Regions from separate parts of the Yimella lutea genome, predicted to be linked through region 3. Evidence: predicted binding sites of a transcription regulator. Region 3 holds the regulator's gene; each other region holds the start of a gene.
The links. Region 3 encodes LexA, which represses DNA repair genes until DNA is damaged. Its sites were predicted from a motif close to TCGAACANNTGTTCGA; they were not measured.

Region 1 (9,646 bases), 1.9 Mb from region 3:
CCGGCGACCATGTCCTTGACCGTCGGGCCGGACAGGTACTCGGCGCCACCGGTGGAGACCTGGATGATGCCGTCGCTACCGGCGTCGGCAAATCCGCGCAGTGCCGCGTTCAGTGTCTGGCTGCTGCTGACGTTGATCGCCGGGTACGCGAAACCCTCCCGCTTGGCGCGGTCGAGCATGTCGGCGTACACCTCGGGTGTTGCGATGGGCATTGGGTCTCTCCCTCGTGTTCGTGGGCGAGCGTGGCCTCCTCGCCCTGCTGCCACGAGTCTGGCACGCTGGTGCGCAGCCGTGCCGAGCGGTCCGAAGAGACCCGGCGGCCGCACCCCCTCACCGACGACTCCCGAACGGAGCCCGATGTCCCGCCGCCTGGTTGCGAGTTCGCTCGCAGCCGCCCTGTTCGCCCTCGTGCCGAACGCACTGCCCCGATCGGCCGACGCCGCGACCACACCCGGTCTGCGCTGGGCGAAGTGTGCCGACGTGCGCACCCACCAGTGCGCGCGGTTGTCGGTGCCGCTCGACCGCAACAACCCGGCGGCAGGATCGACCACGATCGCGGTGGAGCGTCGGCGCGCCTCGGTGCCATCGGCTCGGGTCGGGGCAATCTTCGTCAACCCCGGCGGCCCCGGCGAGGCGGCCACCGCGAAGGTCGACGATTTCGCCCGCATGCTCGGCCGGAAGGTCACCGATCGGTTCGACATCGTCGCGGTCGACCCGCGCGGGGTCGGCCGGTCGAGCCAGGTCTCCTGCACGACCCGTCCGGGCACCACCACACCGCCGAGTCTCGAACCCGGTTTTCCGGTCACGGTCGCGGAGGCTCGCGCACAGATCAGCCACGACGACGCCGTACGGGCTGCTTGCCGGCGCACCGGCGGCCCCCTGCTGCAACACATGACCACGGCCGACGACGCCCGCGACCTGGATCAGGTTCGGGCCCTCCTGGGCGACCGGCAACTGACCTTCGTCGGGTTCTCCTACGGCACCGTGCCCGGCGCACTCGACGACGTGCACAACCTCTACCTCGCCCTCACCGGCAAGCAGGTCTCTCCCGCTGCGGCAGCGGCCACGGTCGACCGCCAGGCGTCGCCGGCGCGACAGGGCTTCGGGCTGCCCGGCGAGGTGCTCGACGTCACCCGGCAGGCGGTGATGTGCTCCGACTCGCTCGACCCGTACGACCGGTGGGCCACCTGGCGCGCGGCCGCGGCGACGCGCGATCGCACCCGTGGCTTCGACGCCGCCGGCGCCTGGAGCAACTCGCTGTGCACCAGCTGGCCCGGTGTCGGCAAGGGCGCCTATCGCGGACCGTTCGACCGGCGTCCGGCCACGCCGATCCTGTTCATGAACGCGCTCTACGACCCGGCGACCTCGATCGTCGGCGCCCGCTCGGCCCACGCGATGTCGCCCGGTTCGCGGCTGGTCACCGGCAACAAGGTCGGCCATCTGTTGCTCAACGACAGCGCATGCGCCACCCGGATCCGCACGAACTACCTGTTGACGAAGGCCTTGCCCGCCCAGGATGTCGCGCGCACCGACGTCCGGCCGCTCTACTGACCTTCTGGGTCAACTACGAACGCGAGTCGCTGCTCAAGGTCTGACCGCTCGACATCGTTGGCACACAACGAGATCGCTTCGCGATAGGCGTCCCGGGCTTGCGTCGTTCGCCCTGCACGGGTGAGGAACTCCGCCCGCACCGCGTGCAGTCGGTGGTTGATCGGCAGTTCGGTCAGCAGACCGTCGGCCAGCGCCATCGCGGCGTCGAGGTCGCCCGCTTGGGCCACGGCGACGGCCCGGTTGAGTTGCACGACCGGCGACCCGGTGAGCTCTTCGAGTTGCCGGTAGAGGTCGGCGATCGTCACCCAGTCGGTGTCTTGTGCACGGGCGGCCCGGGCATGCTCAGCGGCGATCAACGCCTGCAGCAGGTAGGACGCCGCGACCGGGCCGTCGATCTCGATCGCAGGTGACGTCTCCCGTCCGGTGAGCACGCCGAGCAGGTCGAGCCCCTCGGCGATCTCGTGCTGGTGCCAGGTCGAACGCTGCTGGTCGGGCAGACGCACCAACTCACCGGCATCGCCCACGCGTGCGTCGCGCCGGGAGTGCTGCAGCAGCATGAGTCCGAGCAGGGCGGTGAGCGACTGGCTCGCCCGGGCAACCGGGCTGCTCGAACGCATCAACCGCACCAATCGGATTGCCTCACCGGCCAGTTCGACCCGCACGAGGTCGGGGCCGCTGCCGGGTGCGTAGCCGGCGGTGAACGCCAGATAGGCGACTTGGGCCACGGTGTCGAGACGTCCGGGCAGCACCCGGGCGTCAGGCAGGGCGAGCGGGATGCCCGCAGCGATGACCTTCTTGCGCGCGCGAGTCAGCCGCGCCGCCATCGTCGGCTCACTCACCAGGAAGAGTTTGGCGATGTCGCCGGTCGGCACGCCGAGCACGAGCCGGAGGGTCAGTGCGGCGCCTGCCTCGGGCGCGAGCGCCGGATGCGCCGCGAGCAGCACCAGCCGCAGCAGCTCGTCACCACGGTCGTTGTCCTGCATGCGATTCCGTTCGTCGATCGCCAGCAACGGCTGCTTGCGGGCGGCTATCGCCTCGGCCCTGACCCGGTCGGCGATCCGGCGCTTCGCGGTCGTCATCAGCCAGCCGGCCGGGTTGGTCGGAGTGCCGTCTCCCGGCCAGACGCGCGCCGCCTGTTCGAACGCCTCGGCCAGCGCGTCCTCGGCGAGGTCGAGGCGGCGCGAGTGCGCGACGAGCAGGGCCAGCAGTCGGCCCCACTCGTCGCGGTGGATCTGTTCGAGCGACATCTACGCCGAGACGTCGATGTCGACGACCGGCCTGATCTCCAGGCTGTAGCAGTCCGGCAGCAGTTCGCACCACGCCACCGCTTGGTCGAGATCGGTCGCCTCCACCAGGTAGTAGCCGCCGATCGTCTCGGTCGTCGTGCCCGGCGGCAGATGCTTCGCCTCGGTGGAGGCGTGCAGTTCAGCGCCGCCGGTGATCTTGTGGCCGCGCTCGACCAGCGACTTGCTGAACAGGCTGTACTGCTCGTAGCCGTGTTTGCGCTCCTCAGCCGTCATCGTCGTCCACCAGCGGTCGGCGTCGCCGACGATCAGCACCATGTACTCGGTCATCTCAGTGCTCCTCGACGTCAGGGTGCGGGAATACGAGATCCTCGGGCTCGTGCGCAAACTCCTCGGGTGCCGGCAGCAGAATCAGATACCTGGCCATGTTCGCTCCTTGTTTCGATGTGTTCTGACATCACCATGACGAACGGGGTCGACGAACATCGACAGCCGCGCGAAGAAAACTCGTTCAGTTTCCCGTCGCGCGGATCTCACTGCCGCGAACGGCCGTGGCGCCGTGTGCGCCACCGGCGATCGACCATGTGCCGACGTGCAGCGTTTGCGAGTGGTGTCACTGCCTGTCCACAGCCCACCCAGCCGGCCCTGATTTGCCTGTGGACAAACCAGTCTTCCGGTTAGGGCTGTGGATACCGATGGGTATCGAATTCTTCTGTCTTTCAAGAGAATTCGTCGTGCAAAGTCTTTTCTTCTGGCTCGAACAAGCGTACGATGAAGGTAGTCCGAAAGCACCTGGGGAGGAGGCACCGGCATGACCACCGACGAATCGTTCGAGGCGTTGTCCGAAGGCATGCACGACTCGTATCCGGGTGAAGCTGCCGCCTGCGCGGCAGTGGTGTCGGACGCGTTGGCCGCGGTGATCCGGCTGGCGCAGTTGACCGACAACCTCACTGATGCCGAACTCACTGCGGCGATGAGATCACTCGCACTGGTGCACCAACCGACCGAAGCAGCCATGGTGAGCATCGCGTCCGACGCGATCGAGCGTGGTGCGGTGTACCGGTCAACAGCGGCTGATGCGACACAGTGGGTGCGGCGGCTGTCGACCGGCGAGTCCGCCACCGCTGTGTTGAGTGCCGACACCGTCTCTGCTGCAGGGCCGCTCGTGCCGGTCGACGAACCTGGCTCCGCCTCCGCCGATGATGTGGACGAGCCGTGGCAGTGCGGTCTCGAACCCTCCCACGCCTCCCGGATCGCGAAGATCGCCGACGCCGTCCGCTCCCCGCTCAACAAACCGTTGGCAGATGCATTGCAGTCGGGGCGGACCAACACCACCATCGCGAAAACCTGCCTCGACAACATCGACAAAATCCGGGCAGTCATCCCGACCGCGAGCCGCGAGGAGATCTACGGCTGGTTGCTCACCCTCGACGTCGGAGCCGGCGCGAAAACCGTCCGGGAACTCACCAAGAGCATCCTCGCCCAGTACGGCGACGAGGTCCTCGACCAGGCTGAGGACGAGCACCAACGCGTCGAATCACTGTCCTGGTCGGACGAACCGAACGGGATGGTGAGGTTCACCGCCGACCTGTCGCCCGATCACGCCGAACAGTTGAAGCAGGCCGTCGACTCGCTCGCCGGACCATCACCGAAATCAGCGTGTTGCGATGATCCGCACCACCGGCACACCCCGGGCCCAGACGGCACGTCACAGAAGACCGGTGAGCCCGACCTCAGGAGCGCCGGGAAGCGTCGCGCAGACGCCCTGGTGTTGCTGCTGGGTCTCGGCGCCGAAGCCGTCGACGCAGACCGGGAGATCAAACACCGCGGATCCGCCACGTTGGTCGTCACGGTCGACTTCCTCGTCCTCGCCGGGATCCTCGCCGGCCTCGGGATCAGCGACACCGGCACCGGCGTCACCCCCGACACCGTCCGACAACTCGCCTGCGACGCGAAGATCCTGCCGATCGTCCTCGGATCGAAGAACCAACCCCTCAACATCGGCCGCAAGAAACGCTTGGTGGAAGACGAACTACGACGAGCCGTGATCCACCGCGACAAACACTGCACCTACGCCGGGTGCGACCGACCACCGGTCATGTGCGACGTCCACCACGTCGAATCCTGGTGGGCCGGCGGCGACACCTCGTTGGCGAACAGTGCCCTGCTGTGCAACACCCACCACCGCATAGTCCACCGCGACCACCTCACCGCCACCGTCACCGACACCGGCGTCACCTGGCACTACGCCCACACCGAGACCGCAGTCGCGTGACAGCGTGCACCGTCGGTTCGAACTCGGTCGCGAGGGGTTGAAAGCGTCCTTTGCATCGCAAATCGGACCTCCCGGACTAGGGCATAGTCATAAGCGTGAGCGGTGAGCACCTGGTCGTCCTGCGCGGCAACTCCGGATCGGGCAAGACAACCATCGCCCGGCGACTACAGCTCGCCATGGGGAGAGGTACGGCGAACATCGGCCAGGATCACTTCCGTCGAACCGTTCTGCGCGAACATGACGTGGCGGGCGGGGACAACATCGCCTTCATCGCGGAGAGCGCCAGATACTGCGTCAGTATCGGCTACCACGTCATCCTCGAAGGGATCTTCTGCTCCGAGCACTACGGCGACATGCTGCGCGAGTTGATCGATACTCATCGCGGACCGGCTCATGTGTTCTATCTGGATGTCCCCTTGGAGGAGACGTTGCGCCGACACGAGGGGCGCCCGATGCGAGCGAAGGTCGAGCCTGACAGGCTTCGGCAGTGGTACGTCGCCAACGACGTTCTGAACGTGCCGGGCGAAGTGATCCTTGATGAGACCGGCGACGTCGACTCGACGACCCAGCTGGTCATCGCCCGCATCGGCAAGGTGAGCCCGAAGTCCTCCGTCGAGGGAGCCCGCTTCCTCTGAGGCTGACGCACCGCCATGCGCGAGCCGTGCGTGGAGGGCCTGAATCAGAGATAGCGCGTGCAGGCATCGGTGATAGTTGCACGCCATAGCTGGCCGTCTGTATGCCAGAAGTCGTGGACAACGTCGGGCACGAACTCGAACTCGCCGCGGGGCACGAGCGCCGCCAGTTGTCTCAATGGCCAGTTCGGACGGATGTCGTGGCCGGCTCCGATGAAGCGCATGGGGACGGCCGTGTCAGCCAGGCGTCGCCAGAGGGTGGGCTGGTGAATCCAGTCCGGAAAGGATGTCCACAAGGAATCGTGAATCTCCGGCACGAAGTCGATCGCGATTGATGGTTCACCCGACTTACCGGCTTCGTAGGCGTCGGACCATTCCCGGTCACGATGCAGGCCATGACCAGCGACACCAATCACCGCCTTGACACGCGCAGGTTGCTCCAGCGCGTAGCGCACTGCGAGGTCCGATCCCCAGGAATGTCCAATAACCATCCAGGCGGCGATGCCAAGCTCGTGACGAATGGTTTCGAGATCCAGGATCGCTTGCGCCATGTCATGCGGGCCGCCGCCGGAACGGCCCACCCCGCGAGGGTCGGGAAACCACGCGCGAAATCCGTGCGGGGCCAATGTCTCATCGGACAGGTAATTCACGCATCCGGGCCCTCCCGACAGGACCAGCACATCAGGGCCCTCGCCGCACGTCGCAACGTGGAGCCAGACTTCTTCGCCAGCGGCGACCATCCGAGACTCCACGCTCTAATACTGCCAGCCGATGCCCCCAAATCCGTCGTGCCGAGGGTGCTGAGGCCGGCTGATCCGTTGGGGTGAGGCTGGGTCGGGCAGAATCCAGTCGTGGTGGAGCCGACTGAGGCGGCCAGTATCAACCTCAACCCGCCGGGGTCTTCAACGACCGGGCTCCTCGGCCGGCGCGGCGTGAGCTCAGCGGCGGTCGGAGGCGACGTACGCCGCGCCCGCGGCGAGCGCTGTGACGGCAGCGACCGAGGGCCACGCGCCGATCTTCTTGGCCAGCGGGTGCGAACCGCCGAAGCCGCCCAGGTACAGAGCGCTCAGCGCGCCGGCGGTGACCGGGCCACCCTTGGCCAGCCAGGTGCGTCCGGCCAGTGCTCCGCAACCGGCTAACAGCACGCCACCCAGCGGGCGGATGCCGCTCTCGCGGGCGACCAGGAAACCGCCGACCAGTCCCAGCGCCACGACCGGCGCGGTGTGGACCTCGGTCGCGGGCAGCAGGCTCATTCCGTTTCGTGCGCTCATGGCTGCACGGTACGACGCGAGTCTGGGCGGGCGATCGGCAGGCTCGGCCGCTGACCCCAGACATGTCGACGGATCCACGCGTGCATCGCCACCGCCGCGGCCGCGCCGGCGTTGATCGAACGGGTGGAGCCGTACTGCTCGATGTGCAGGATCACCTCGCACACCTCGCGCATCGGCGCCGACAACCCAGGCCCCTCCTGCCCGAAGACCAGCACGCACCCGCGCGGCAGGTCGTAGGGCTCGATCGGCACCGAGCCCGGCACGTTGTCGATACCCACCAGCGTCAGACCCTCGGCGGCCGCCCAGTCAGCGAGGTCCTGGGCCGTCGGGTGGTGGAACTCGTGCTGGTAGCGGTCGGTGACCATCGCGCCGCGCCGATTCCACCGCCGCTTGCCGACGATGTGGAAAGCCTTGGCGTTGAACGCGTTCGCCGTGCGGATGACCGAGCCGATGTTGAAGTCGTGTTCCCAGTTCTCGACCGCGACATGGAAGTCGTGCCGGGAGGTGTCGAGGTCGGCGACGATCGCTTCGAGGCTCCAATAGCGGTAGCGGTCCTCGACGTTGCGCCGGTCGCCCTCGCGCAACAACTGCTCGTCGTAGGGCGCCTGCACGGCACCGGAATCGTCGACCGGCCAGTCGCCGGGCCAGGGCCCGACACCGATCTCGTCCTCGACCTGGCTGTCGCCCGAGTTCTGCTGAGACACGCGGCTCAGTGCAGCAGACGCGACAGGAACTGCTGCAGACGGGGGTTCTCCGAATGGTCCAGCACCTGCTCGGGGGCGCCGCGTTCGACGATCTGTCCGCCGTCGAGGAAGCACACCTGGTCGGCCACCGAGCGGGCGAACCCCATCTCGTGGGTGTTGAGGATCATCGTGACGCCCTCCTGCTTGAGTTCGCCAAGCAGATCGAGCACCTCCCCGACGAGTTCGGGGTCGAGCGCGGAGGTGACCTCGTCGAGCAGCATCAGCCGCGGGGAGTTCACCAGCGCGCGAGCGATCGCGACGCGCTGCTGCTGACCACCTGAGAGGTCGTCGGGGCGGGCTTTCGCCTTGTGCGCCAGGCCGACCCGCTCGAGCATGCCCATCGCCGCATCGCGGGCCTCGGCTCGGTCGTGCTTGTGCACACGCACCGGCGCGAGCGTGACGTTGTCGAGCACACTCATGTGCGGGAACAGGTTGTACGCCTGGAAGACGACACCCATCTGGGCACGCACCTTGTCGACATCGACCCGCGGGTCGGTGATGTCGCGTCCGGCGAAGGTGACGACACCGTCGTCGACCTCCTCCAGCAGGTTGATGCAGCGCAGGATCGTCGACTTGCCCGAGCCGGAGGCCCCGATGAGCACGACGCACTCGCCTTCGTCGACGGCGAGGTCGACGTGCCGCAGCACGGTGTGCGCGCCGAAGGTCTTCCGCACACCGTCGAGTTCGAGCAGGCTCACAGCATCCCTCCCGCACCCTGGAAGCCCTGCTTGCGCGCGTACCAGTCGGTGAACCGTGCCATCGGCACCGTGAGGCAGACGAACAGGAAGCCGGCGACGACGTACGGCGTGAAGTTGAAGTCGACGGCGGTGGAGATCTGGGCCGCTTTGATCGCGTCGACCACACCGAGCACCGCGATGAGACCGGAGTCCTTCTGCAGCGACACGAGGTCGTTCATCAGGGCCGGGATGACCCGACGCACCGCCTGCGGCATCACCACGAACCGCAACGTCTGGCCGTAGCCGAGCCCGAGCGACCGGGCAGCAGCACGCTGCGACGGGTGCACCGATTCGATGCCGGCGCGCAGCACCTCCGCGACGTACGCCGAATAGGACAGCACCAGCGCGACGCCACCCCAGAAGATGCTGGTGTCGGGCAGCCCCTGCAGACCCAGCGCCGGCATGCCGAACCCCAGCAGCAGCAGCAACAGCAGCAACGGCAGACCGCGGGGCAGGTCGGTGTAGACCACCGCGAACATCCGTAACGGGAAGAACACCGGGCCGCGCAGCGTGCGCATCACCGCAAGCAGCATCGAGCACGCGAGGATGACGACGCCGCAGATGAGCATCACCCTGATGTTCAGCCAGAGCCCGCGCAGCACATCGGGGAACGACTCCTTCGCCTTCTCCCAGTTGAAGAAGGTTTCGTGCACGGCGGCCCAGCCCGGGCTGGTGACCAGCAACGTGCCGGCGACACCGAGCACCACGATCGTGCTCAATGTCGCGATGAGCGCGGATCTCCGTTGCCGGCTCGCCCGGTAGGCGGCCCGTTCCCGCTCGACGGCCGACGGGGTCCAGTCGTCCTTGGTCGTTGCTTCGTTCGGGGCAGCGGTCATCGCCGGCTCCCGACGACGACTGCTGGGCGGACGCGGCGGGTCACGACAGCTTCGGCGCGCCCTGCTTGGACAGCCACTCGTCGGCGAGCTGGGTCAGGGTCCTCGCTGATCGAGACCTGGTTGAGGTCGAGGTCGAACGCCTTCGGGCCGGGGGTGATCACGTTGTTGAACGGCACCTTCGCCCAGACCACCTCGGCCTTGGTGTAGCCGAGTTCCTGCGCGATCGCGTAGGCGACGGCCGACTCGTACCCCTTGCCGTTGCTCGGGGTGTTGTCGGAGAACCACGGCTCGTAGGCCGGGTTGTCGGTGCCGATCGTCAGCTTGCCCGCGGTCTTCGTCTTCAGCGACGCCTTGTCG
Region 2 (9,646 bases), 390 kb from region 3:
GCCCGGGTGCAGCGCGGCTGATCGGCCCCACGACGAAGGTCCTCAACCGAATTCGGTTGAGGACCTTAGTCATGTGCGAGGAGGCTGCTGTGCTGGCAGCGGCTTCCCGAAGAATCAGCGGCTGAACAATCCGCGCAGGGCGCTGGAACGCGACTTCTCCGTGCGGTATGCATCTGCAGCCTTGACGATCGCCAGCTGGTGGCGCGTGAACGGCATCTGACCGAGCATCACCGGCCTCCTCTCCTGGGTCTCGTCGGTGGCCTTGATGTTCCCTATCGTACATTTCGATATCGAAAACTTCCAATTTGAAACAACGAGACCTTCGACACATTCCTTCCCCGGACGACAGCCGCCCGCCGAGAATTCGGCGGGCGGCTGCGGTCGGGTCGTCACCAGCTCACCAGAGGTTCAGACTCCGCTCGAAAATGCCTGCGATGTCTTCCTCGGTCACCGGCTTGGGAGAGGTGGTGAGCAGACGCTGCTGCTTCATCGTCCCCTCCACCAGGTCGGAAATGTCGCTACTGTCGTAGCCGACCGCGCCACACCCGTTCGGGATGTCGATGTCACGCATGAGGTCGATGAGGACGGTCGGTAGCAGTTCGGCGTCAGGGACGCAGTCGTAGTTCTTGTCAGCACCGGCCGCGAGCAGCCGGGCTGCTTTCAGGTGCCGCTCGGGGTCGGCATCGAACGTGAACCGGAAGGCCTCAGGAGCCGTGAGCGACACCGACATTCCGTGCGGCACCATCGGCTCGTGAGAAGGGTAGTCCTTCGGGTGGAAGTCCTTGACCCGGCCGGCGATCGGATAGGCGTTCGCGTGCGGGATGTGCACGCCGGCATTCCCGAAGCCCATGCCGGCGAAAGTGGCGGCGAGCGCCATGTCCGCACGTGCGTCCAGGTTGTCTCCGTCATGGACCGCCGTGCGGAAGGACCCGGCCAGCAGCGCCAGTGCCTTCTCCGACCACATGTCGGCGATTGGGTTCGACCCGCAGTAGGGCACCCGCTCGTGCGGTTGCTTGTGCTCGTAGGAGGTGTACGGACGCGCGGTGTACGACTCGAGGGCGTGGCACAGGATGTCCATCCCGGCGGCGGCGGTCACCCCGGCCGGCTGGGTGAGCGTGACCATCGGATCGATGACGGCCATCGTCGGACGCAGCCGGGCGTGACTGATCCCGGTCTTCACCTTGAGCGAGAGCACATCGAGCACACAGATGGTCGTGCTCTCCGAACCCGTACCGGTCGTGGTGGGGACGGCGACCAGCGGCTTGAGCGGGTTCTGGGGCGCCTTGCCACCACCGACGGGCGCGTTGATGTAGTCCATCAGTTCGCCCTCGTTGGACGTCATCAGGTTGATTGCCTTGGCGGTGTCGATGCTGCTGCCGCCCCCGACGGCGACGAACGCGTCCCATGGGCCGTTCGACCGGCCGTAGTCGACGGCCTCACGCAACGAGTCGTCGGTGGGCTCGACATGTGTGCCGTCCCAGACGATGGCCTCGATGGCGAACTGACCCATCTGGTCGGCGACGCGCTGCGCGACCCCGGCTTCGGCGACGCCCGGGTCGGTCACGACCAGGACGCGCTTGGCACCGGTCAGGCTGAGGTCGTAGCCGATCTCGTCGGCCGCGCCGGGACCGAACTTCAGCTGCGGCGCACCGTAGGTGAAGACGCTCTCCGGGGACTGTGGCGTGGGAAGGGTGCTCATCGTGTGGCCTTTCGGGATCGGGTTGCGGGTTGACGTCTCTGGGTGACCATGGCGACTGCGGCGTCGGCATAGTCGACGGCGATCAGTTCGGGGCTGATCGAACCGTCGTGGTGGATCCACTGTGCGATCGAGGTGCACATGGTGGAGATCGAGTTGCCGAGTGTCACCACGAGGCGGTCGGCATCGGGGTCCTCGCGCAGAGCGGCGCGGATGTCGTCATCCAGCATCCTCTGCACGTCCTTGCGGTACCGGGTGATCCGGCTGCGGTCCGACGGCGCGAGACTGCGCATCTCGCTGGCACCGAGGAAAGCCAAGCGGGGACGCCGGGCGTGGTAGAGCGCGAGGCATTCGACCGTGCGATGCAGTCGCTCGTCGGCATCCGGTTCCCCGTCGCGGGCGGCTTCCAGGCGCCAGAAGAGGTCGGCCATCGTGAGGTCGAGCAATGCAGGCAACATGGACTGCTTGGACCGGTGATAGTGATAGAGGCCGGCCACGCTGAGCCCCGCACAGTCGGCGATGTCGCGGATCGACGCTCCGTGAAAACCCTTCTCGCAGAACGCGATCAGCGCACCGCTCAGTGCTGGGTCGAGCGGGAGATCGTGGAATGTGCGCCAGTCACCGGCGCCGCTGTCCGGCAGGTCGGGCCATGAAGCAAGACCCTTGGCTGTCGCCGGCGGATGCGGGAGGTCGCCCACATCGCCGGGCTCGAGCAGCCGCGGCGCGGACACGTCGAGCTCGTCGGCGATGTGGAACAGCCGGTCCACCGAGAGCGCGGTGTTGCCGTTCTCGATACCGCTGAGTGTCGCCGGGCTGACCTCGAGCCGAGCGGCGAGGTCGCGCAACGAGATTCCCTGTCGCTGCCGGTGCGCGCGCACCGATCGCCCCACGCGCACGCCCGTGGTGATCGTCGACATGTGTTCAGGCTAGATGAACATGATGATCTGCGAAAGAGTTGTTGGACGAGCGTCTACCTGGTGAGAATCTGGCTGGATCCCTGTTGACATCCCGTCGTCGGCTTGTGACGCTGACCACACACGTCAAATACGACCGAGCGGGCGTTCGGCCCGCTTCTCACTGCGGAGGTCCACATGTCAGACGCCATCAGCCTCGACGAACTGCTCAAGGACTCCCCCTCGAACTGGGGCAAATGGGGCCCGGACGACGAGGTCGGTTCGCTGAACTACCTCACCGATCAGGAGGTGTTGCGTGGCATCAAGTCGGTCACCAAGGGCGAGGTGCACACCCTCCAGCGCTTGATCAACGACCCGAAGGGCGACCCGGTGTGGCCAGGCCGCGCCCCTGCGGAGCGCACAATGCTGCTGGACGAGGCCACCTGGGACAGCGACGACGCACCCCAGTACCCCGGCGGCCTGCACTACGCCGACGACAAGATCAACGCCTTCCTGCAGGGCTCCACGCAGTACGACGCCCTCGGCCACGTCTGGTACGGCGGCAAGCTGTGGAACGGCTACGACGCCCGCACCACCGTCGGCGGCATGGACAAGGCCAGCGTCGAGCCGATCGCGCAGCGCGGTGTCGTCGGACGCGGCATCCTGCTCGACATGGCGCGGTTCGTCGGCAAGGACGCGATGGACAAGGGTGAGACCTTCACCCACGAAGACCTCGTCAAGTGCGCCGAGGCCCAGGGCACGACGATCGAGAAGCACGACATCATCGTGATCCGCACCAACTTCATCCAGCGCTTCTTCGACGAGGGTGAGAAGTTCTACGAGGGCTTCAACGAGCCCGGCCTGGTCTACAGCCCCGAACTCGTCGAGTGGTTCCAGGACATGGAGATTCCAAACCTGGTCACCGACACGATCGCCAACGAGGTCACCTACGACCCGAACAACGGCGTCGCCCTCGTGCTGCACAACGCGCTCATGCGCAACCTCGGCGTCACGCTCACCGAGATCTGCGACCTGGAGACGCTCGCGGAGTCCAGCGCGCAGGACAAGCAGTACACCTTCCTGTACGCCGCCGCTCCCCTGAAGGTGCACCGCGCCACCGGTTCGCCGGTCAACCCGCTCGCGATCAAGTAGCAGCGAGCACGAGAGGACCTGACGCAGAATGAGCAACGCCGAGCACCCCTGGCTGTCGCGATACGAGGACGGTCAGCCGCACAGCATCACCGCCGACCGACCTGACATGTTGTCGCTGTGGCGTGAAGCCGTGAAAGCCGCACCGGACGACACCGCCGTCCTGTGGTTCGACCGCGCATTGTCCTGGAAGGAGATCGACGAGCGATCCGACACGCTCGCAGTCTTCCTGCAGGAGAGCGGTTTTGCCGAGGGTGACCGGCTTGCTCTCTACCTGCAGAATCATCCCGCTTTCCTCATCGGGTTGGTCGCCGCGTGGAAGGCCGGTGGCTGCGGCGTCGCGATCAACCCGATGAGCAAGGCTCGCGAACTCACCTACCTGCTGGGTGACTCCGGTGCCGTGGCGGTGCTGTGCCACGACGAGCTGTACGACCAGGTCGTCGCGGGCGTGGTCGAAAGTGGGCAGACGTCCGTCCGCACCGTGGTCAGCGTCAACCCGCTCGATGAACAGAGCCGCGACGACGAGCGCCTGTTCGCCGACGTCCGCCGGGGCGACGCCCCCGAGGGCACGACCGCGCTGTCGCGAATCATCGAGGAGTACGCCGGGCGCGAGCCGAGGACGCGCACTCCTTCCCCGGACGACATCGCGGTGCTGACGTACACCTCCGGCACCACCGGTGTACCGAAGGGTGCGATGAACACCCACGCCAACATGGCGTTCAACTCCTCCACCTATCTGCGGTGGATGAAGCTCACCAGCGAGGATCGCGTGCTCGGCATCGCACCGCTGTTCCACATCACCGGGCTCGTCGGGCACGTGGGGGCGGCGATCGCGGCTCGTTGTCCACTGGTGCTGGCCTACCGCTTCGAGCCGAACGTCGTGCTCGACGCCTTGCGTGAACACCGCCCGACGTTCACCATCGGATCCATCACGGTCTTCATCGCGCTGTCCTCGACACCCGGCGTCAGCAAGGACGACTTCTCCTCATTCCGGCTGATCTACTCCGGTGGCGCACCGATCGCGCCGGCGGTGACCGACCGGTTCGAGAAGCTGTCCGGTCACTACATCCACAACGCCTACGGTCTGACCGAGACGAACTCGCCGACGCACTGCGTGCCGGCTGGATCAAGGGCTCCGGTCGATGAGGATTCAGGTGCACTGTCAGTGGGAGTCCCGGTGTACGACACCGTTGTTCGCATTGTCGGCGAGAACGGCGAGGAGCTTGCGCCGGGTGAGGTCGGCGAGATCTGCAGCAGTGGTCCACAGGTCATCCCGGGCTACTGGAACAAGCCGGAGGCGACCGCGGAGTCCCTGCCGGGCGGCGAACTGCGCACCGGTGACGTCGGATTCATGGACACGGACGGCTGGTTCTACATCGTCGATCGCAAGAAGGACATGATCAACGCGTCCGGCTACAAGGTCTGGCCGCGCGAGGTCGAGGACGTCCTCTACACCCACCCGGACGTCCGGGAGGTCGCGGTCGTCGGCGTGCCCGACGAGTACCGCGGTGAGTCGGTGAAGGCGTACGTGTCGCTCAATGACGGCTCGTCGACCACCCCCGAGGAACTGGTGCAGTTCTGCAAGGAACGCATGGCCGCCTACAAGTACCCGCGACACGTCGATCTGATGGACGAACTGCCCAAGACCACCACGGGCAAGATCCTGCGCCGGCAATTACGCGACGACGCGAAGACGGGTTCGGCTGCGAGTCAGTAGTCTGCGCCCATGAGCGAGGTTGGTGCGGTGCTCCCCCGGTCGGCAATCAGCTGGCTGGTCGTAGAGGGTCGACCGTGGCCGGTGTGGCACGCCGTCGACGGCAGTCGGTTGTACGTCGTGAGCGGCCCCGACGAGCAGCAACTGCCCGTGCTGCCTGCGCAGATCGAGGTCATCCTGCGTACCAAGGACACCCGCGCCCGGGTCGGCCCGGTGCCTGCGAGCGCGTTCCGGCTGCGTCCGGGCGTGCCGGCCTGGGAGCCCGCGATCACCGCTCTGATGGGCGCGCGCCAAGGCGCTCCGGGTCAACAGGTGCTGGACCGGTGGAAGGCCTCCTGTGCGGTCTGGGCGATCGACGTCGATGTCGACGCCCCGGTCCCGCAACCCGGCGCGACCGAGCCTTCCGGTGCCCGTCCGCCGGAGCAGACGCCCGCCACGACCGACCGTTGGCGGCCACGACACTTCGGACGGCTACGCCGCAGACACTGAATCCCCTTCGGGGACATAGGCTGACCTGTTGTGAGCACCCGGATCTTCGTGTCGAGAATCGCCGGGCTGACCGTGCTCGACCCCCTGGGCGACCGCGTCGGCCTGGTCCGCGACGTCGTGGTGAGTTTCACCGGTCGCAATCCCCGCGCCATCGGCCTGGTCATCGAGGTGCCGGGCAAGAAGCGCGTCTTCCTGCCGATGACCCGCGTGACCAGCATCGACCCCGCAGCCCTGATCAGCACGGGTCTGGTCAACATGCGCCGGTTCGAGCAGCGCGCCACCGAGACGCTCGTGCTCGCGGAGATGTTCGAGCGCCGGGTCACCGTGAATGACCCGGACGGCAGCTTCGAGGCGGTCGTCGAGGACATCGCGATCGCGCGCAATGCGCGCCGCGACTGGATCCTGACCAAGGTGTTCGTCCGGCAGAGCGGCCAGGCGCAGTCGTCCACCAGCCGGGCCGTGTCCCGGTTGATCCGCCGGCGTCCCGGCACGACCTCGCTGGTCGACCTCGATCAGGTGCAGGGCCTGCGCCGTCAGTCCGGGGCGCAGAGTGCCGAGCGCCTGCTGGAGACCTACGAGGACCTGCGCGTGGCCGATCTCGCCGAGGTCATCCACGACCTCAACCCCAAGCGCCGGGCCGAGGTCGCTGCTGCGCTCGACGACAGCCGACTGGCCGACATCCTTGAAGAGCTGCCCGAGGAGGATCAGATCGAGATCATCGGCGGCCTCGAACGAGGACGGGCCGCCGACGTCCTGGAGGCCATGGAACCGGACGACGCGGCCGACCTGCTCGCCGACCTACCGCCGGAGCAGGCCGAACACCTGCTGCAGTTGATGGCCCCGGACGACGCCGCCCCGCTGCGCCGGTTGATGACCTACGAGGAGAACACCGCCGGCGGCATGATGACGTCCGAGCCGGTGATCCTGGGCCCGGACGCCACGATCGCCGAGGCGTTGGCGATGATCCGCCGCGAGGAACTGGCGCCGACGCTCGCCTCAGCAGTCTTCGTCTGCCGCCCACCGCTTGAGACACCGACCGGACGCTTTATCGGCCTGGTGCACGCCCAGCGACTGTTGCGGGAACCGCCGAACACGTCCGTCGGGATGGCGGTCGACCAGACGGTCGAGGCGATCCCGGTGGATGCCAACCTCGAGGAAGTGACGCGCACGCTGGCCACCTACGACCTTGTCGTGTTGCCCGTGGTCGATGAGAACGGGTACCTGTTGGGCGCGGTCAGCGTCGACGACGTGCTCGACCACATCCTCCCGGACGACTGGCGCGAAGGTCGGCACGACGTCCGCAGCGCTTCCTCCGTCAACCGTTCGGGAGGTGGTCTGCGATGAGCGAACGTGCCGAGCGCCCGGACAAGAAGATCGACCGCAAGCAGACCGTGCGGCGCGAGACGTCGAGTTCACGCCTGGACCAGCCGCGCGAACTGCGGCGACGGTTCTTGCCACGGCCCGGCGTCGATGCCGAACGGTTCGGGGTGCTGTCCGAGCGGTTTGCGCGGTTCATGGGAACGCCGGCGTTCCTGCTCTACATGACGGTGTTCGTCGCCCTCTGGCTGGCCTGGAACACCTTCATGCCGGAGGCGGCGCAGTTCGACCCGCGTGCATTGAACTACACCCTGCTGACGCTGATCCTGTCGTTGCAGGCGTCGTACGCCGCTCCGCTGATCCTGCTCGCGCAGAACCGACAGGACGACCGTGACCGCGTCGCTCTGGAACAGGACCGTGGACGCGATGAGCGCAACCTAGCCGACACGGAGTTCCTCACCCGCGAAGTCGCATCGCTGCGACTTGCGTTGCGCGACACCGCAACTCGCGACTTCGTCCGAAGCGAGCTGCGCAACCTGCTGGAGGAGATGGAGGAGCGCGGGATTCTCGGCCAGCCCACGGAGTCCGAGCAGAAGCCGCGCAAGAAGAAGGACAAACCGCAGCGGAGTGAGTCAGGCACGGCCGCATTGGGGTGATCGCGCTCAGGCGCCTACCATGGAGAGCATGTCTGTCGCCCCCACACTCGATGCCGTCCGCGCTGCACTCGCGACCGTCGAGGACCCCGAGATCCGAAAGCCCATCACCGACCTCGGCATGGTGGAGAGCGTCGACATCTCCGACTCCGGCCACGTCAGCGTCACGATCCTGCTGACGATCTCCGGCTGCCCGCTGAAGAGCAAGCTCACCTCCGACACCACCGCTGCCGTGCAGCGGGTCGAGGGCGTCACCGGCGTCGAGGTGCGTCTCGGCGTGATGAACGACGAGCAGCGCGCAAACCTCAAGGCGTCGCTGCGCGGCGGAGTTGCGGAGAAGGAGATCCTGTTCGCCAAGCCCGGTTCACTCACCCGGGTGTATGCGGTCGCGTCCGGAAAGGGTGGTGTCGGCAAGTCGTCGGTCACCACCAACCTCGCTGCTGCGATGGCCCAGAACGGCCTTCGGGTCGGCGTGGTCGACGCCGACATCTACGGCTTCTCGGTGCCGCGCATGCTGGGCGTCGACCAGAAGCCGACGCAGGTCGACGACATGATCCTGCCGCCGATCGCCAACGACGTGAAGGTCATCTCGATCGGGATGTTCGTCCCCGGCAACCAGCCGGTCGTCTGGCGCGGCCCCATGTTGCACCGGGCGTTGCAGCAGTTCCTCGGCGACGTGTTCTGGGGCGACCTGGACGTGCTGCTGCTGGACCTTCCGCCCGGCACCGGTGACATCGCCATCTCCGTCGCGCAGCTGATCCCGACCGCGGAGATCCTGGTTGTGACCACCCCGCAGCAGGCAGCCGCCGAGGTCGCCGAGCGCGCCGGTTCCATCGCGCTGCAGACCAAGCAGCGCATCGCCGGTGTCATCGAGAACATGTCCTGGCTCGAACTGCCCGACGGCACCCGCCAGGAGATCTTCGGATCCGGCGGTGGCCGGGCCGTCGCAGACTCACTGTCGCGCTCGGTCGGCGCGTCCGTCGAACTGCTCGGTCAGATCCCGCTCGACACCGCGTTGCGTGAGGGTGCCGACACCGGCGCCCCGGTCGTCCTCTCCCGTCCTGGCTCCCCCGCCGCAGTCGCGCTGCGCGCGATCGCCAAGGGCCTCGGGACGCGTGCGCGCGGGCTGGCCGGACGTTCGTTGGGCCTCACCCCGAGCGTCCGCTGACGCTCGGCACTCAGGTCGCGTCGACGTCGTACGGCGTGGGTCGGTCGGGGTCATAGCGCGTGGGTTCCCAGGTGGACCCCATGTCGTCCATCACCGGGTCGTGCTCACCGGGAACCTCGCCAGCATCGTCGTCCTCGTCGAACAGCGCCTGCCGGACGATCTTGCGAGGGTCGTACTGACGCGGGTCGTACTGCCGCCAGTTGATGTCGGCGTACTCGGGGCCGATCTCGTCCTTGAGCTGCGACTTCGCGCCTTCGGCATACTCGCGTGCCTGCTTAACCCAGCCGCGCAACTTCGCCACGTATTCGGGTAGTCGCTCGGGGCCGATCAGAAAAGCGGCCAGGCAGACGAGAAGGACGAACTCCCAGGTGTCGATACCGAACACTGGTGTTCTCTCCTTCCCTCGTGCACAGGCCGAAGCACAGCCTACGACGTCCGGCGCACCGCAGGCGCCGGGTGGCGATTCAGCTGCCGGCTCCCGTGCGCATCGTCACCGACTTCTGCTCCTCGCCGGTCTTGAATCCCACCGTGATGGTGTCGCCGATCTCCTTGGAACGCAACGTCACC
Region 3 (9,646 bases):
GTCGACGCTCAGGCCACCGAGCATCCGCAACACCGGTCCGAGCAGCGGCACGTCGAACATCTCGCGCTTGGCCAGAAAGCTCGCGCCGCGCCCCGTGCGTCCGACGACGACCGCCATGGTCGCCATGTCGAAGTAGCTGCGGTGGTTGCCGGCGAAGATCGCGGGACCGTCTGCGGGGATGTTCTCCAGCCCGTTGATCTCGAACCTCACGTACGGGAAGGTCTCCGGCCGGGCCAGCATCAGCGCGAGCCGGCGGGCTTCCAGGTCGACCACCGGCAAGGTGAGAGTGCCGGGCGGCGCATCGAAGGACAGGATCGGCCAGCGCTTGGCCATGGCGACCACCAGCAGTCGCGGGTCAGGGTTGACCGCACCGGGGTTGCCGACCGCGGTGAGCAGCGGAATGTCGAACACCGAGTCGGAATAGGCGAAGGATTCCTCGAGGTCGACGTCGTTGGCGGCCGCCCAGTCGCGGACGGCGGCCAACTTCCCCCAGGACCACACGAACCGGCCCTCGTGGCGCCCGTTGTACGTACCGTTCTCACCGACGGCGTACCGGGTGGCGATCACGTCGTCGAACCCGAGCGCATCGGCCAGCGGCTTGATGAGGTGGTACGGCGTGGTTGTCGCCATGACCACCTTTCGGCCTGCGTCGTGGTGCTGTTCGACCAGAATTCGGGCGAACGGGCCTACTTGGTCGACGAGCACCTCGGCGGCCTTGTGGGCCGCGTCGTCGAATGCGCCGTCGGGTTTGCCGGCCGCTATGAGCACGGCTTGTCGCGCGAGCGCGATGGAGCCGAGCGTCTCACCGAAGGCGTTCATCCACCAGAACAGCAATGACTCACCGGGCAGCTTCGACCCCACCACCCCGCTCTCGCGCATCGCGCGGGAAAGGGCCGGACCCGAGGCCTTGCGGACGAGGGTGCGATCGAGGTCGAAGAAGGCTGCGCCGGACATGCTGTGAGGTTAGTCGCCCGGGTGACGCAAAGGGAGCTGTTTCACCCCGAGGCGCTCGGCGAGGACGTTGTAGACCTTCGGGTGGTTGAGCAGATCCATGTGGTTGACACCGCCGACGTACGCGGTGTCCCAGGTCTCGCCCTCAAGGCCCGCAGCCGAGGACCGCGACACCATGCCGTCACCCAGCGGACGGCCCCACCACGCGTGCGGCTGCGGCGCGATCATCCCGACGACCGCGAGGTGTCGGATCGGGTGCAGGTGCCTGCGGTCGCGGGCCCGGTGATCCTCCGGATCGTCGGGATCGAAGCCCTTCCAGTCCGCCTCCACGAGGTTGCCGTGGCGCAGATCCTTGATGCCCTGGCTTCGGAATCTGAGCACCCCGCCGGCCCAACGGGTCGCCCGGTGGTTGTCGAACTCCTTCGCCACGACATTCACGCTCTTCTCCAGCAGGGCTCCGTGGTAGGGGGTGCCGAGCGACACGGTGTCGGTGACCAGGCCCGCCCACGGCGCGTCCGGCGCAGCCTGGAGCAGCGCGCTGTGCACGACCAGTCCGCCCATCGAGTGGCCGACCAGCACCACCCGATCGACCGGGACTGGCCAGCGTGCGACGAGTCGGGCGAGCATGCGGCCGAGGTCGCGGCCGTTGGTCGAGACGCGCTGGCCGGTGTTGTAGCGCACCCACACCGCCGACCAGTCACCGAGCGATTCGAGGCGGCGGCCGTAGGAGAGTCGGCGGCCCTCGTCGTCGCGGCTCGCGCGCCGCTTCCACATCTGCTCGGTACCCACGAAACCGTGGACGAACACGACGAGGTTCGAGGACGCGTCCGGGTAGGCGTTCGACAGACCTGCCTTGGTGATCGGCACGTCGTAGCCGGAACGTCGCAAGGTCATCGGGTACGAGATCGGCAGGTCGACGTCGACCAGCCGGTCTCCGGTGAGGCCTTGGACGAAGGCCGCCACCGACGTCGCCCGGCGTTTCACCACCCGAGAGGGAACTTGTCCCGCAACGAATCCCGCGGCCGGACGTGCGACAACTCCGGCGACGTCGAGTGCCAGTTCCAGTGAGCTGTAGGTGCCGGAGAGGACGACATCGTGGGCGAGCTCGAGCGGTGTGACGACAGGCCCGAGCAGGGAGCGCGCCCGACCGAAGATCTTCGTGGTCGTCGACCCGTGGGCATCGCGTAGGCCCGCGACGAAACCACGCGCGTCCTCGCCCGCCGTCTCGGCGCGCGAGGTCGTCCCGGACTTCGTCTTGGTTGTCATCGTTCGCGATGCTACTCGCCAGTACGTGCGCTTGTGTCCTTGTAGGGTCGACACGATGAGGACGCGATGAGGACGAGCCGTCGCCTGACGTGCCCCGCGCTGGGCGTGGTCGTCGCCCTGGTGGCCGGTTGCTCCGTCGGCGATGGTGACCCGACTCCCCCACCCACGACGTCCACTGTCCCGTTGAGATCGACCTCTCGCCCTGCGTCTTCGCCGGCGCCGGCTGTTGTCTCCGCGCCCGGCGTCGACCGGAATGCCTGGCGGTCGGTCGACGGCGCCGCCCGTAGGGTCGCCCAGGACGTCGCGCTGTTGGCCGGCTTCGTCACGCCGTCCGGTCAGTTGCAGATCGTGCACCGCAGCGGACCCGTGGACACCCGGCCGATCGCGTCGGTCACCAAGCTGTACGTGATGATCGCGCTGCTGGACGCGATCAGGGCGGGCAGGCTGCGCTGGGACCAGTCGGCGGCAACTGATCGTACCCTCCCGCCGTGCTGACGCGAGTGGCCCCGACTTCTCGATCGGTGGCTCCTGGCGCAGCGGTCTGGGCTATTCCGCAAGCTCCGAGACGTTGCCCGGGCCTGGGTGGCGCTCCACACCCGCGCGAAAGCGTCCCGTTCCACCCTCGCCTCGCAGATCATGGCGGTGCCCTCACCCGGGTTCACCGCGCCGCGCGCCTGGACGACGGTGTGGTTCAAGAGCGGTGCGCTGGGAGGCGTCGAGAACGGCACCTGGTACTCCCCGGCCCCAGAGGGCGACCAAGTGATCGTCGTGCTCGCATCGGGCGGACCGACCATCTCGGGGGTGCGCAGTCTGGCTACCAAGGCAGCCGACGAACTGGAGCGATACGCCCGAAAGCGCTGAGTCGCAACCGTTTCCCGACAGACTCACGACATGACGGAGGGCCGCCGGAAAACCGGCGGCCCTTCGCCCTCGGCTCAGCTGCAGCCGGAGGTGCTTCCGCAACCCTCGCAGACGTAGCAGCTACCGGCCGGACGCATCTTCGTGCCACAGGTCATGCACATCGGAGCGTCGGCGGCCTTGCCCTGGAACTTCTCCATCAGCTCGGCCGAGGAGTGAATCTCCGGGGAGACCTCACGCACGTCGGCAGCACCGGCGCCGGAGCTCGCCTGCGCGGCGGACACCTTCGGTGCCTCCTTGGTGGCGGCCGACTGGGAGAAGTTCTCCAGTTCGCCCTCCACGTCGTCGCCCTCGTTCGAGGCGTACGAGCCGGTCTCGAGCTGGCGGGCGCGCTCCTCGGCGCTGTGGATCCCCATGAACGAACGCGTCTCGAAGTCCAGGTGGTCCAGCGCCAGGCGACGGAACACGTAGTCCATGATCGACTGCGCCATCCGCACGTCCGGGTCGTCGGTCATACCGGCCGGCTCGAAGCGCATGTTGGTGAACTTCTCGACGTAGGTCTCCAGCGGCACGCCGTACTGCAGCGCGACCGAGACGGCGATCGAGAACGCGTCCATCACGCCGGCGAGGGTCGAACCCTGCTTGCCGAACTTCAGGAACAGTTCACCCAGTTCACCGTTGTCGTAGGTGCTGGCGGTGAGGTAACCCTCGGCGCCACCGACCGCGAACGAGGTGGTCTGGCTGCTGCGACGCTTGGGCAGGCGACGACGGATCGGGCGGTACTCGACGACTTTCTCCGGCTCGGCGGCATCCTGCACCGGCTTGGCCTTGGCCTTGCCGTCGGACAGCGGCTGGCCGACCTTGCAGTTGTCGCGGTAGACCGCGAGCGCCTTCAGGCCGAGCTTCCAGCCCTCCAAGTGGACCTCGGCGATCTCCTCGACGGTCGCCGTCTCCGGCAGGTTGACCGTCTTGGAGATCGCACCCGACAGGAACGGCTGGCAGGCCGCCATCATGCGGACGTGGCCCATCGGGCTGATCGCGCGCTCGCCCATCGCGCAGTCGAAGACCTCGTAGTGCTCGGTCTTCAGACCCGGTGCGTCGATGACGTGACCGTTGTTGGCGATGTGCTCGACGATCGCCTCGATCTGCTCGCCCTGGTAGCCGAGCTTCTTCAGCGCCCGCGGGATGGTCTGGTTGACGATCTGCATCGAGCCGCCACCGACGAGCTTCTTGAACTTCACCAGCGAGAAGTCGGGCTCGATACCGGTGGTGTCGCAGTCCATCATGAAGCCGATGGTGCCGGTCGGCGCGAGCACCGAGGCCTGCGCGTTGCGGTAACCGTTCTTCTCCCCGAGCTCGATGACATCGGCCCACGCCTTCGTCGCGGCGCGGTGGATGTTGGCGTCCATCGTGTCGAGCGTGCGCACCTGGTCGTTGGCGGCCTGGTGCTTGCGCATGACCTTCCTGTGCGCCTCGGCGTTGCGGGCGTAGCCGGCGTAGGAACCGACGACACCGGCGATCTCGGCAGACCGCTTGTAGGCCGCGCCGGTGAGCAGCGAGGTGATGGCAGCGGCGAGGCTGCGGCCACCTTCGGACTCGTAGCCGTGGCCGGTGGCCATCAGCAGCGCACCGAGGTTGGCGTAACCGATGCCGAGCTGGCGGTAGTCGACGGTGGTCTTGCCGATCGCCTCGGTCGGGAAGTCGGCGAAGCAGATGGAGATGTCCATCGCGGTGATGACCATCTCGACGACCTTCTGGAAGGTCGGCACGTCGAAGGTGTCGTCTTCCTTCAGGAACTTCAGCAGGTTGAGGCTCGCGAGGTTGCAGGAGGAGTTGTCGAGCGACATGTACTCCGAGCACGGGTTGGACGCGGTGATGCGCCCCGACTCGGGGTTGGTGTGCCACGCGTTGATGGTGTCGTCGTACTGCACACCCGGGTCGGCGCACTCCCACGCGGCCTTGTTGATCTTGTCGAACAGCTCGCGGGCGTCGACTTCCTCGATGACCTCACCGGTGCCGCGGGCACGCAGACCGAACGGCTTACCGTCCTCGACCGCACGCATGAACTCGTCGCTGACCCGGACGGAGTTGTTGGCGTTCTGGTACTGGACCGAGTGGATGTCCTTGCCGCCGAGGTCCATGTCGAAACCGGCGTCGCGCAGCGCACGGATCTTGTCTTCCTCGCGCGCCTTGGTCTCGATGAACTCCTCGATGTCGGGGTGGTCGACGTCGAGCACGACCATCTTCGCCGCGCGGCGGGTGGCGCCACCGGACTTGATGGTGCCGGCGGAGGCGTCGGCGCCACGCATGAAGCTGACCGGGCCGCTGGCGGTGCCGCCGCTGGACAACAACTCCTTGGAGGAACGGATCCGCGAGAGGTTCAGGCCGGCACCGGAGCCGCCCTTGAAGATGAAGCCCTCCTCCTTGTACCAGTTGAGGATCGAGTCCATCGAATCGTCGACGGCGAGGATGAAGCACGCCGAGACCTGCTGGGGGCTCTTGGTGCCGACGTTGAACCACACCGGGGAGTTGAAGCTGAAGACCTGGTGCAGCAGCGACCAGGTGAGCTCGTGCTCGAACAGCGTCGCGTCGTCGTCGGTGGCGAAGTAGCCGAACTCCTTGCCGGCCTTGACGTAGGTCAGCACGACACGGTCGATGAGCTGCTTGAGGCTCGTCTCACGGGCCTCGGTGCCGAGTGCGCCGCGGAAGTACTTCGTGGTGACGATCGTGGACGCGTTCAGCGACCAGAAGTCGGGGAACTCCACGCCACGCTGCTCGAAGATCGTCTCGCCGGTCTTCCAGTTCTGCTGAACGACGTCGCGACGCTCCCAGGTGACCTCGTCATAGGGATGCACGCCCGGGGTGGTGAAGATGCGTTCCACCTTCACACCCTTGCCGCTCTTGCGCGTGCGCGAGCGTGCGTTGGTCGTCTCCGTCATGATGCTCCTCCGTGGGCTTCTGGGTGTGATGCCGGTTGTGGATCTGCGTGTGATTGCTTGGAAATCGGTGGTGCGCGTGCCGGCGGTCAGCGGTCGGTCACGGTTCGATCAGTCTGAACCCGACCACCGACAGCCTCGTCGCCTGTTCGAGCTGCGGCCTGGTGACCGGCCCCGTCGGTCGAGCTGAGATCGCGTTCGGCGCGCAACAGGGCGATGGCTGCCTCGAAGTCGTCGAGATCGTCGAACGCCTGGTAGACGGACGCGAACCGCAGGTAGGCCACCTCGTCGAGCGTGCGCAGCGGGCCGAGAATCGCCAGTCCCACGTCGTGCGCGTCGATCTCGGCCGCGCCGCCGGAGCGGATGCTCTCCTCCACCTCCTGCGCCAGCAGGGCGAGCTGGTCCTCGGACACCGGCCGGCCCTGGCAGGCCTTGCGGACGCCCACGAGCACCTTCTGCCGGGAGAACGGTTCGCTGGCGCCGGACCGCTTGACCACCGTGAGGCCGGCGGTCTCCATGGTGGAGAACCGCTTGCCGCACGACGGGCACTGGCGACGCCGTTTGATGGAGGTGCCGTCATCACTGCTGCGGCTGTCGACGACCCGGGAGTCGTCGTGTCGGCAGAACGGGCAGTGCATGGTCACCTCCTGGTGATGATCCGGGTCGGTTCGGCTCGCAAGGGCATAGGAATGCCCGGGCCACGAGGCCTTGATCGGCCCGATTGGGGATGTTCTTGTGGATAACCGGTGAAGAAGCCCGTCATTCCTGTTGAGATCCTGGGGACCTACATGTGGACAACTTACATCGGTGTAACTACTAGATGTAGGGATGTTATTCCGCTTCGACCCCAAGATGCAAGGTGGGGATCGGAAAGTCTCTCCGCCGATCCGGCACGTTCACCAAACGTGCTGGTCACGGCGCCGAGGCGTTCGCGAACTGGTCGCGAGGCCCCGTGACACACCCGCGCCCCGTTCCCGACGATCGGGAGACGGGGCGCGCCATGGGAGCGAAGTCGTCGTCAGCGAGGAGCCGTCAACGACTGGCCCGGGTGGACATGCAGAGTATTGAGGTCGTTCGCGAGCTGAAGGCGCACGACCGCTTCGGCGACCGGCAACTGCGGGTAGGCCTGGTGCGCAACCTCGGACAGCGTCTGCCCCGGCTGCACCACCAACTGCGTCGCCGACGGCGAGGAGGCGAAGGCCCGCCCGGCACCCCAGCCCGCCGCGATCAGGGTGGTGAGCACGAGCGCGGCGAGCACGCGACGGCCGCGCATGGTGAGCCGAACCTCGTCCCGGCCGAGTCGCGCGACCGGCTGGTTCGACGGCACGAGGGTCAGGTGACGCCGGCGCTGCGGTGTGCGGACCACACGCGGCTGATCCCAGCGAGCAACTGCACTCATGATGTTCTCCGTCCCTGGCGCGAGGCGCCGGATCAAGTTCTCCTTCGCACACGTGTGCGATAGAACGTCTGTACGATGTATAGCACGGCTGTTCGAATGATGCGAGACACGCCTCGTACAAATGTTTGAAAACTGTGTCCGAGCCGCATAGCCTCTTTCCATGCTCCGCAGCCTGGCACCGACCACCGACAACCTCCTTCGAAAGAGCGCTGCACGGCTCGCCGACAGCAGCTTCATCGGTCGTCCAGGACGCATCACCCGGGGCATGAAGGGCCGTACCGATCGACCCGCCCGCACCACCTCACCGACGGCATGACGAAGGACGCAGACGAAATGGCCAAGATCCACCAGCTGCCCGACGACGAGGGCGGCGTAGCGCTGACCACCCGCCAGCGCAAGGTCCTCGAAGTGATCCGCAACTCCGTCGACCGGCGCGGCTACCCGCCGAGCATGCGGGAGATCGGTGAGGCCGTCGGCCTGACCAGCCCGAGTTCGGTGGCCCACCAACTGTCGATGCTCGAGCGCAAGGGTTATCTGCGCCGTGACCCCAACCGTCCCCGCGCGATCGAGGTCATCTCCCCCGATCACCAGCAGGACAAGCGGGGCGTGCGTGGCGGTTCCAGCGTCACCTCGAGCGACGAGTCCACCATCGACGAGACCGGCGCCGGCGACCAGCGTCCGGCAGCCTCCTACGTGCCCGTCGTCGGACGCATCGCGGCCGGCGGGCCGATCCTGGCCGAAGAGGTCGTCGAGGACGTCTTCCCGTTGCCCAAGCAGATCGTCGGTGAGGGCGACCTGTTCCTGCTCAAAGTGGTCGGTGACTCGATGGTCGACGCCGCAATCTGCGACGGCGACTGGGTCGTCGTGCGCCAGCAGCCGACCGCGACCAACGGCGACATCGTCGCCGCGATGCTCGACAACGAAGCCACCGTCAAGACGTTCAAGCGTCGCGACGGCAAGGTCTGGCTGATGCCGCACAACCCGGCGTACGACCCGATCGACGGTGACCACGCGGTGATCCTCGGCAAGGTCACGGCCGTCCTGCGGCGGGTCTGATCACCGGCGTCGATCGCCGCTCGCGTCCCGGTCGACGTCACCCAGTACGTCCCACACCGCCTCCTGCAGCACCTCGCTCAGGGGGCGGTGTACGTGTCTGGTGGCCAGATGTTCCGCTCGCGACCAACCGGTGTTGACCAGAACGATCGGGATGTCGCGCTCGGCAGCACGCCGCGCGAAACGGAAGCCGGACATCACACCGAGCGAGGATCCGACCACCAGCAGCGACTTTGCCCGCTCGAGACGGTTGAAGCAATGGGCGACCAGATCCTTGGGTACCGATTCGCCGAACATCACGACGTCCGGCTTCAGCAGGTCGCTGCCACAGGTCGGGCACACCACCAGTTCGATGTCATGGATCAGCGAGGGGTCGATGTCGACGTCGCCATCCGGGCGCAGCGGCAGGTCGCGCGCCCTCTCGGCGTCCTGCGCGAACACCGGATTGCGCGTGGCGAACTGCTGCTGGATCCACTCTCGGTCGGCAAGCGCCCGGCAGTTCAGGCAGACGGCTCGCCCGAGGTTGCCGTGCAACTCGATGACATCGCGGGACCCTGCCTGCTGGGCCAGGCCGTCGACGTTCTGGGTGATCGTCGTCTCGAACAGGCCCGCCTTCTCCAGCGCGGCGAGGTGACGGTGCGCTTCGTTGGGCCGCGCCGTCCGGAACCTCTCCCATCCGACATAGGACCGGCTCCAATAGCGTTGCCGCGCAGCGACTCCGGCCCGGAACTCGCTCACCGTCATGGGCTCCACACGGCGTACCCCGTCCGGTCCGCGGTAATCGGGCAGCCCGGATTCGGTGGACAGCCCGGCCCCGGTCATGACCAACACGTCGCCCTCGCGGAGCAGGTGTGCCAGGTGGCTGCGGTCGTCCATCGGACCTTCGTTCTCCATGGGTCGGGTCTGTTCCGAGTTCGAGGCCGCGGCTCATCGAGAGCCGGCGGGCACATCGGTTCGTACGCTATCGGGGTGGGTCACGCTGGGTTGGCTCGCGGTGATGGGCGACAGCTGTCTCCACGGCCGGACGCGCGAACACGACCGAGGCCCCTTCGCCCCTGATCCTGCCGTTGTTGCTGGTGGTGGCGCACAGGGGCCACCGCCCCGATCAGCCGCGCCGGAGGCGGTGCGGCGGTGGCCTGGATGATGCACTCGGCACTGGACCGGTGAGGATCTGCGGCTCGCG

Region 1: a site for LexA is predicted at 3,552-3,567, ahead of FB459_RS16850 (HNH endonuclease signature motif containing protein). Genes of this name have one in related genera too.
Region 2: a site for LexA is predicted at 2,747-2,762, ahead of FB459_RS05865 (TetR-type transcription factor C-terminal domain-containing protein). Genes of this name have one in related genera too.

The regions. Positions count from the first base shown of each region.
Region 1 covers NZ_VFMO01000001.1:3,497,116-3,506,761, forward strand. Annotated here, with positions in the region: gene fbaA (class II fructose-bisphosphate aldolase) at 1-212, opposite strand, end outside; gene FB459_RS16835 (alpha/beta fold hydrolase) at 358-1,551, shown strand; gene FB459_RS16840 (RNA polymerase sigma factor) at 1,545-2,798, opposite strand; gene FB459_RS16845 (YciI family protein) at 2,799-3,125, opposite strand; gene FB459_RS16850 (HNH endonuclease signature motif containing protein) at 3,607-5,070, shown strand; gene FB459_RS16855 (AAA family ATPase) at 5,166-5,705, shown strand; gene FB459_RS16860 (alpha/beta fold hydrolase) at 5,750-6,442, opposite strand; gene FB459_RS16865 (hypothetical protein) at 6,641-6,973, opposite strand; gene FB459_RS16870 (TrmH family RNA methyltransferase) at 6,970-7,677, opposite strand; gene FB459_RS16875 (amino acid ABC transporter ATP-binding protein) at 7,683-8,414, opposite strand; gene FB459_RS16880 (amino acid ABC transporter permease) at 8,411-9,289, opposite strand; gene FB459_RS16885 (type 2 periplasmic-binding domain-containing protein) at 9,286-9,646, opposite strand, start outside.
Region 2 covers NZ_VFMO01000001.1:1,227,471-1,237,116, reverse strand. Annotated here, with positions in the region: gene FB459_RS05875 (aminopeptidase P family protein) at 1-21, shown strand, start outside; gene FB459_RS05870 (hydroxyacid-oxoacid transhydrogenase) at 398-1,699, opposite strand; gene FB459_RS05865 (TetR-type transcription factor C-terminal domain-containing protein) at 1,696-2,613, opposite strand; gene FB459_RS05860 (cyclase family protein) at 2,788-3,741, shown strand; gene FB459_RS05855 (long-chain-fatty-acid--CoA ligase) at 3,770-5,455, shown strand; gene FB459_RS05850 (hypothetical protein) at 5,465-5,941, shown strand; gene FB459_RS05845 (magnesium transporter MgtE N-terminal domain-containing protein) at 5,972-7,285, shown strand; gene FB459_RS05840 (DUF1003 domain-containing protein) at 7,282-7,914, shown strand; gene FB459_RS05835 (Mrp/NBP35 family ATP-binding protein) at 7,943-9,079, shown strand; gene FB459_RS05830 (twin-arginine translocase TatA/TatE family subunit) at 9,090-9,464, opposite strand; gene FB459_RS05825 (S1C family serine protease) at 9,544-9,646, opposite strand, start outside.
Region 3 covers NZ_VFMO01000001.1:1,621,108-1,630,753, reverse strand. Annotated here, with positions in the region: gene FB459_RS07730 (HAD-IB family hydrolase) at 1-954, opposite strand, end outside; gene FB459_RS07725 (esterase/lipase family protein) at 964-2,217, opposite strand; gene FB459_RS07720 (hypothetical protein) at 2,284-2,712, shown strand; gene FB459_RS07715 (hypothetical protein) at 2,800-3,078, shown strand; gene FB459_RS07710 (vitamin B12-dependent ribonucleotide reductase) at 3,153-6,014, opposite strand; gene nrdR (transcriptional regulator NrdR) at 6,101-6,649, opposite strand; gene FB459_RS07700 (LysM peptidoglycan-binding domain-containing protein) at 7,030-7,410, opposite strand; gene FB459_RS17235 (hypothetical protein) at 7,571-7,726, shown strand; gene lexA (transcriptional repressor LexA) at 7,723-8,466, shown strand; gene FB459_RS07690 (Sir2 family NAD-dependent protein deacetylase) at 8,467-9,357, opposite strand.